2 regions of the Undibacterium sp. SXout7W genome follow, and region 1 is predicted to be linked to the other one. Evidence: predicted binding sites of a transcription regulator. Region 1 holds the regulator's gene; the other holds the start of a gene.
What was found. The regulator NrdR, encoded in region 1, represses ribonucleotide reductase genes. The targets are predictions, from matches to a motif close to CACNANATNTNGTG.
Positions count from the first base shown of each region.

Region 2: the regulator NrdR is predicted to act here: its motif matches at 3,102-3,115, upstream of ACO0LB_RS04925 (ribonucleoside-diphosphate reductase subunit alpha).

Region 1 covers NZ_JBMPPF010000021.1:5,107-9,548, forward strand. Annotated here, with positions in the region: gene ACO0LB_RS17295 (pilus assembly protein) at 1-1,352, shown strand, start outside; gene ACO0LB_RS17300 (type IV pilin protein) at 1,367-1,825, shown strand; gene ACO0LB_RS17305 (GspH/FimT family pseudopilin) at 1,829-2,389, shown strand; gene nrdR (transcriptional regulator NrdR) at 2,397-2,861, opposite strand; gene glyA (serine hydroxymethyltransferase) at 2,993-4,243, opposite strand; ZMP/ZTP riboswitch at 4,346-4,442, opposite strand, start outside.
Region 2 covers NZ_JBMPPF010000003.1:215,371-219,812, forward strand. Annotated here, with positions in the region: gene ACO0LB_RS04925 (ribonucleoside-diphosphate reductase subunit alpha) at 1-2,854, opposite strand, end outside; gene ACO0LB_RS04930 (sigma-54-dependent transcriptional regulator) at 3,437-4,442, opposite strand, start outside.

The DNA of each region.
Region 1 (4,442 bases):
AACTAAATCAGTTGACGGATCCTTACTATTCTCATCAGTCGTTTGTTGATGGGAAAATGACAGTAAAAGAAGCTCAGGTCAACGGTGCATGGAAAACCTTGTTGCTCTCAGGTATGGGCTCAGGTAGCAAAGGTATTTTTGCTCTTGATGTGACTAATCCGGCTAATTTTACAGGTGGTTTGGGTGCCTTGTGGGAGTTCACTGACAAGAATGATAGCGACATGGGCTACGTGCTTACTCCACCATTAATTGCTAAATTCAGAACTGGCACGGTTTCAGGTAAGCCTGTTTATGGAAACTTTGCTGTAATTTCCAGTGGATACAATAACTTTAATACGGCTGACGTGAATGCTGTTAATAAACCAGGTGCTTTATTTTTATTGTCTTTGGATAAAGACCCAAGTGCTCCTTGGGTATCTGGAAGTAATTATTTCAAGTTGACGACGGCATCCACTAGCCTCAATCTGGCACTCAGAAATGCGCTTGCTGCACCGAACGTAGCCTATGGTGGTGATGGAGCGGTGAATTATGCTTATGCTGGTGACTTACAAGGAAATTTATGGCGATTTGTATTCACAGGTGGCAGCTTATCTTCTGCAATTGCCTCTACTAAACCTGTATTTACAGCGAAAACCCCCGCTGGTGTTGCTCAGCCAATTACAGTGAGGCCTCAAATTGTCTTTGCTGCCGGGGGCGGTTACATTATTTCATTCGGCACTGGGAAATATGTTGAGTCGTACGATACGTCTGCTGCCAATTACGATACCAGTTCCTACTATGCAGTTTTGGATACGACTTATAACGCTGATGCAGTGACGGGACGTAGTCAGCTAGAGCAGCGTACGGCAACAGCTTCGGGAGCCGGCTATACATTAACAGGGAATACCTTTAACTACGGGACTTTACCAGGAAGTAAAAAAGGTTGGTATTTCGACTATTATAATTCAGCTACATCAGGAGAAAGAAGTGTTACCGATGGAGCAATCGCTGGTCAGACTTTATTTTTCAATTCCTTGCTGCTTAGTAATGATCCGTGTTCCGGTGGTAGCGGACGGATATATCAGATCGATTTATTGACTGGATTAAGCAGTGGCGTCACTGGTACAGTGTCAACGATTGGTATTCTGAGCTCACCTATTATTTTCAATACAAGCACAACGGTAGGTGACAGGAATGCTACTGGTGCAAGAAGAACTGTGACAACGAGAACCGTGATTATCCCAGGTACAGGGAATACGAATGGTCAAACAACGACGAGTATTGCCACTCCTGATCAAGCTTCAAAAACGGGTCGATTGAGTTGGAGAGAACTTCAAAATTGGCAAGAACTTCGCAACGATGCAAATAAATAGTGACTGGAAATGCAATGACAACTAAAAAAAATAATGGATTTACATTAATAGAATTAATCATCGTTATTTTGATCATTTCTGTTTTGTCGTCTGTTGCCTATTCCTCTTACAAAAATAGCGTGACAAAAGCTAAACGTGCTGAGGGGAAGACGGCCTTACTTAAATTGATGCAGCAAGAGGAACAGTTTTATACACAAAATAATTCTTATATTGTATTTTCCCAAGCCTCTACGGATGTTAACGAAATACGATTCAAATGGTACTCTGGAGAAGCAGCTGCAACGAGTTCTTATGAAATCAAAGCGACTGCATGCGCAGGTGACACAATACAAAATTGTGTTTTGTTGACTGCTACCCCAGGCACATCCAATGTGAATTCAAATTACAGTGATGCCGATTGCGGCAACTTCACGCTGACCAGCACAGGCATTAAAGATGTATCGGTTTCTGGCGCGAAAAGTACTTGTTGGTAAATTATGAAAACGTCGTTCTTAAGAGGATTTTCGCTTGTAGAGTTGATGATCACGCTCGGTATTGCTGCCATCATCATGTCGATGGCAGTACCAACTTTTAAAACTTTTATTGATAAACAGCGATTGCTGACGACGGCCAGCGAGTTTTATTCGGCAGTGAACATGACCAGAGCAGAGGCAATAAAGCGGGGAAGCAGGGTCAATATGGTGGCGACTGATGGCACGAATTGGACGTCTGGCTGGAAAGTATTTATCGATGCGAACAGTAATTTGAAAGTGGATGCTGGCGAGACTATTATTTTCTCGCATGATGCTACTAACCTTACGTCGAGTAGCATCGGCATTACCAATAATTTTACAGATTCTGCAAGTACGTATATTTCCTATACTGGAAATGGGCGTAGTAGAACAGATGCCAGTAGTCAACAACCACAGGCGGGAACAGTGACGTTCACATTGGGAACTTCAGTTCGGCGGGTCAAAATCAACTTTTTGGGTCGTAGCAGAATCTGCGACCCTAGCGTTGACCTGAATACCTGTGGCGATACCCAGACCGGCGATTAATGCTTGATTACTTTTTATCTCGTTCTTGACCAACTTCCTGAATCGCCTCAGCAAACTCAGAAACATCTTCAAAACTCTTGTAAACAGAAGCGAAGCGGATGTACGCTATTTTGTCGAGACGTTTTAATTCACGCATGACCAGTTCTCCCAGTTGTACCGATTGAATTTCACGCTCTCCGCTTGAGAGTAGTTTTTCTTCAATTGTCTGCACAGCGTTATCAACGGCTTCGGCGGATACCGGCCGTTTCCGCAGTGCCAGCATCAGGCTTGCACGTAATTTTCTGGTTTCGTATTCTGAGCGACTACCGTTCTTTTTGACAATGACAGGCATGGCCAACTCTATTCGCTCATAGGTAGTAAAGCGTTTGTCACAGCTCGTACACTTACGCCGGCGACGCATAACGTTGCCTTCTTCTGAGACTCTGGTGTCGATGACCTGGGTCTCGTCGTTGTGACAGTAAGGACATTTCATAGCAGTGTGATGTGAGTTGTTAAAGTACAGACAAAGTACAGAAGTTATAAGTTGATATTTTGTCGTAAGCACATAATAAAACGCCACTCACTGAGTGGCGTTTTGATTCGTCAGACTCTTAAATTTCTTAATCAGGCAGCATAGACTGGGAAGGCATCTGTCAATTGCTTGACTTCTGCTTTGACGCGTTCGATGGTTGCTGCATCATTTGGATTGTCGAGAACGTCTGCAATCAGGTGACCAACTTTGATTGCTTCGGCTTCTTTAAATCCACGAGTCGTAAATGCTGGACTACCCAAGCGAATACCCGACGTGATCATTGGTTTTTGAGGGTCGTTTGGAATACCATTTTTATTGCATGTCATATGCGCAGAGCCCAGAATCGCTTCCGCTTCTTTACCTGTCAGGCCTTTAGGGCGCAAATCCACCAGCATGACATGCGATTCAGTGTGACCAGAGACAATACGTAAGCCACGCTCAGTCAATGTTTTTGCCAAAGCAGCTGCGTTGCTGACAACTTGTTGCTGGTAAGCCTTGAATTCTGGAGATAAGGCTTCTTTGAAGGCAACGGCTTTACCTGCAATCACGTGCATCAACGGGCCGCCTTGGATACCTGGGAAAATCGAGGAATTGATTTTCTTTGCAATTGCTTCATCATTGCTCAGAATGATGCCGCCGCGTGGGCCGCGCAGGCTCTTGTGGGTAGTTGAGGTGACGACATCCGCGAAAGGTACTGGATTAGGATAGACGCCTGCAGCGATCAGGCCTGCATAGTGCGCCATATCAACCATGAAATAGGCACCAACTTCTTTCGCAATTTTACCAAAACGTTCAAAGTCGATACGCAAAGCGAAGGCGGATGCACCGGCGATAATCAGTTTTGGTTTTGTTTCACGTGCCAGCTTTTCCATGGCATCGTAGTCGATATCTTCTTGCGCATTCAGGCCGTAAGAAACAACATTGAACCATTTACCGGACATATTGAGTGGCATGCCATGAGTCAGGTGACCACCTTCAGCCAGGCTCATGCCCATGATGGTATCGCCTGGATTGAGCAGGGCAAAAAAGACGCCTTGGTTTGCTTGCGAGCCAGAGTTTGGTTGTACGTTAGCAAAATTGCAGCCAAATAATTGTTTCAGGCGGTCAATCGCCAGTTGTTCTACTTCATCAACATACTCACAGCCACCGTAGTAACGCTTACCAGGATAGCCTTCGGCATATTTGTTTGTCAGTTGTGAGCCTTGGGCTTCCATGACAGCTGGGGAAGTGTAGTTTTCAGATGCGATCAGTTCTATATGGTCTTGTTGACGCTGATTTTCTTTTTGCACGGAGGCAAAAATTTCCGGATCGATATTGGCGAGTGTATGATTTTTAGCAAACATGGTTTTCCTGACTATTTGTGAAGAAACAAACGTGTTAGTGGTTGTGTAATTGAGGTGTCAGTCTGACGCGGACGAAGAAAGGCAGCCTCATTGCTTATACCATCAGGCTACCCAGGCGCACGGCTGAGGTCGTCTGACCTCAAAATCTCACGCTTCCCGATGGATCTCCATCTTTAGCCGGATACTAGCAAGTAGTGTT
Region 2 (4,442 bases), on a different contig from region 1:
AAGCCTCACACTCTTCAAAGCCTGCATCACCAGGACGCAAATAACATGCTGCGCCCTCTGCTTCTGGAGCAACCTGGCTTGCCGCGACAGCGGCGGCATTGAAACTGCTACCGCCGTCAACTGCAACAGCATTCAAAGCACCTGTTTTGGATGTTGATTTTTCTGTATGGGTAGCACCAATCGTGCGCAGGTAATACGTCGTTTTCAAACCACGCAACCAAGCCAGTTTGTAGGTTTCGTCGAGCTTTTTACCTGATGCACCAGCCATGTAAATATTCAGGGATTGCGCCTGATCGATCCACTTCTGGCGACGGGATGCCGCCTCTACCAACCATGAAGGGCTGATTTCAAACGCGGTGGCATACAACTCACGCAGATCTTCAGGAATGCGATCAATCTTGGCCAGACTGCCATCAAAATACTTCAGATCAGAAATCATGACTTCATCCCACAAACCGCGCGCCTTCAGATCGCGCACCAGATGTTCATTGATCTCAGTAAATTCACCAGACAGGTTCGATTTCACATACAGGTTCTGATATGTCGGTTCGATACAGGCTGATACACCAATGATGTTGGAAATCGTCGCCGTCGGAGCAATCGCTACGCAGTTTGAGTTGCGCATACCGAATTGCTTGATACGATTACGCACGATACTCCAGTCCATTGTCTCGGAGAAATCTGCTTCCAGATAACCGCCGCGCTCTTCCGCCAACAGCTTCAGAGAGTCCTGCGGCAAAATACCACGATCCCATAACGAGCCTTGGTAAGAGCTGTAAGTGCCACGTTCTTCGGCCAGTTCGCTCGAAGCAAGGTAAGCGTAGTAGCAAACGGCTTCCATCGACGTGTCAGCAAACTGCACTGCCTCATTCGAGGCGTACGGTACGCGCATCATGTGCAAACAATCCTGGAAACCCATAATACCCATACCGACCGGACGATGGCGTAGATTCGACTGACGCGCTTTTTCTACAGCGTAGTAGTTAATATCAATGACGTTATCCAGCATCCGCATCGCGGTACGTATGGTTTTTTGCAGTTTCACATGATCCAGCTGACCATCTTTCATGTGCGCAGGCATGTTCACCGAACCCAGATTACATACCGCGATTTCGCTTTCATTTGTGTTCAGTGTAATTTCTGTACACAAATTAGAGGAGTGAACCACGCCAACATGCTGTTGTGGTGAACGGATATTGCACGGGTCTTTAAATGTAATCCATGGGTGGCCGGTTTCAAACAGCATCGATAACATCTTGCGCCACAGATCCAGCGCCGGTATTTTTTTAAACAAATCCAGTTCGCCTGAAGCGGCTTTCACTTCATAAGCCAGATAAGCCTGCTCAAATGCCTTGCCGAATTTATCATGCAGATCAGGCACGTCGGAAGGTGAGAACAGTGTCCAGTCACCTTTTTCCATCACGCGCTTCATAAACAGATCAGGAATCCAGTTTGCGGTGTTCATGTCATGCGTACGGCGACGGTCGTCACCCGTATTCTTACGCAAGTCGAGGAACTCTTCGATATCCATGTGCCAGGTTTCGAGGTAAGCGCAGACCGCGCCTTTACGCTTGCCGCCCTGGTTGACTGCCACAGCAGTGTCATTCACCACTTTCAGGAACGGCACCACCCCCTGGGATTTGCCGTTAGTTCCTTTAATGTGCGCACCCAGCGAACGTACAGGTGTCCAGTCATTTCCCAGACCGCCCGCATATTTCGCCAGCAAGGCATTTTCTTTCAATGCATCATAAATACCGCCCAGATCATCTGCCACAGTCGTCAGGTAGCAGGAAGACAGTTGCGAACGCAGCGTGCCGGAATTAAACAATGTTGGTGTCGAGCTCATAAAGTCAAAGCTGGACAGCAGGTTATAGAATTCAATCGCACGGGCATTACGATCTTTTTCTTCCAGCGCCAATCCCATGGCCACACGCATATAGAAAGCTTGCGGCATTTCAATACGGGTACCGCGTACATGCAGGAAGTACCGATCATATAATGTTTGCAAACCAATATAGCTGAACTGCAAATCACGGTCAGCTACCAACGATTTAGCCAGACGATCCAGATCAAATTCTGCTAATTTTGTATCCAATAATTCCGCTGCAATCCCTTTTTGAATAAATTCTGGAAAATACGTGATGTATGCCGCAGCGGCATCCTGCTGTGCCACTTCTTTGCCGAAGACTTCTTTACGGATTGTGTGCAGTAACAAGCGTGAAGTTACCTGACTATATGCGGGCTCTTTTTCCATCAGCGCACGTGCCGCCAGAATCGCAGACTTATGCAATTCCTCGACCGGTACGCCATCGTACAAATTTTTCAGTGTTTCGGTCAGAATCGCTTCCGCATCGGCCAGCTTATCCAGACCAACGCAGGCCGCAGTAATCAGAGCACGGACTTTCTCCACATCCAATAATGTACGAACACCATCAATCACCACATGGATCTGAGGCAGCAACGCCTGTGTCGCCTGTTGCGCTTCGCGTTGCAAACGGCGCTCTTCCTGATGTTTGGCGCGGTACAGTACGTAAGCACGGGCCACATCATGCTCACCGGAACGCATCAACGCCAGTTCAACCTGATCCTGTACATCTTCGATATGAAACGTACCACCGGCGGGCTGGCGGCGCATCAAAGCTGCAACCACGCTCGCTGTCAATTGCTCTACCAACTCACGCACGCGGGCTGAAGCAGCGCCTTGTCCGCCATTCACCGCCAGAAATGCTTTTGTCATTGCCACAGCGATTTTGCTTGGCTCAAAACCCACTACAGCACCATTACGACGAATGATGCGGTATTCGCTGTATATCGCCGCTGTCGTCATTGTCGGGTGAGTTGTCGGATTCAGCATGGAACCCGCGTCTGGATGATTGGAAAGTGGTGTGTCAATTGAAGAGTGCATTAAGCCTCCGGGTCAGTGATATCTTGATTCGCCATCCCGCCGCCACTATCCGAGGCGAAGATGACACATGGGTATTACGCAGCACCTGTCAGGAAACAGGCGCAATACAGCACAAACAGCGTATTTTTTTCGTATTTCTTTATTTACTTACTACTCAATTTGGAAAATTAATGCAAGACGCATAACGAAAGAAAACCACTACATATAGTGCAACAAAAAATATTTTGACTAATTCTAGTGCGACCAATAAGGGGATGCAACCTGTTTTTTTATTAAAAATTAACGTAACAGAGTTGACTTTTTCAAACCGCTAAAACGCGGAGCGATATTGAAAGTAAGTACTAACATTTTATGGTTTAAATATAAATATTTATTAACAATACTGACTAATATTGCAAGCAGAGGCTTTGATACTGGTCGATGACGCATCGTCACCCTCACGGGTCGGGGGCGCGATTCTGACACAATTAAGTCAGACGTGCATCATCGATGCAGAAAAAGAGAAGGAGAATCGAGGGATTTGTTCGGTTTCTATTCAGTTTCCTGAATTTTCAATTTTTGTATTTGATATCGTAATTGCCTGAAACTGACGCCAAGCAATTCTGCGGCCTGTGTCCGGTTGTAGCATGTCCTGACCAAGGCACGCCGGATCAGTTCACGCTCGACATTTTCAAGATATTCCGGCAAAGAAAATGGAAGTTCCGGAGCAGAAAAAATATTGCCAGGTAAGTCCTTAATGGCAAGATCAATCCCTGTATTGGCTGCTGGTGAAGGTGGCGGATCAACTGCCTCCACAAACCGACGTGCTCCACGCAAGGCCAGGTCTTGTACTTCGATGCAATCGTCGTTGGCAAAGGCAATCGCGCGTTCGAGAATGTTCTCCAGTTCTCGTACATTACCCGGAAAATCGTAGGCTAACAAAGCATTCAAGGCACTATGAGACACAGTGACATCGTTACCAGTGAGTTTTTTCAAGATGCCAGCAGACAACTCAGACACATCCTGCAAGCGCTCGCGCAGTGGTGGCAAATGTAATTCAATCACGTTTAAACGGTAATACAGATCCTGCCGGAATTTACCACTTTCCACGCAGGCAGCAAGGTTCTGATGTGTGGCGCTGATAATACGTACATCCACAGTTTCTTCAGCCGTTGCCCCCACTTTGCGAATGCGACGCTCTTGTATGGCCCGCAGTAATTTGACCTGCATTGCCAGAGGTAAATCTGCAACCTCATCGAGCATCAGCGTCCCACCATTCGCAGCCTGAAAAAAACCCTCGCGGTCATCGGCAGCACCTGTAAAAGCACCTTTTCGGTAACCAAAAAATTCTGCCTCCATCAACGTTTCCGGGATGGCACCGCAGTTGACGGCAATAAACGGCTTGCTCGCACGCGCACTACTGGTATGTATTTCACGCGCAGCAAGTTCTTTTCCGCAACCAGACTCACCAGTAATAATCACGGGTGCCATACTACGTGACAAGCGATGGATCTGCGAACGTACTTCTTGCATTCCGGCAGACTGACCGATCAGGGAA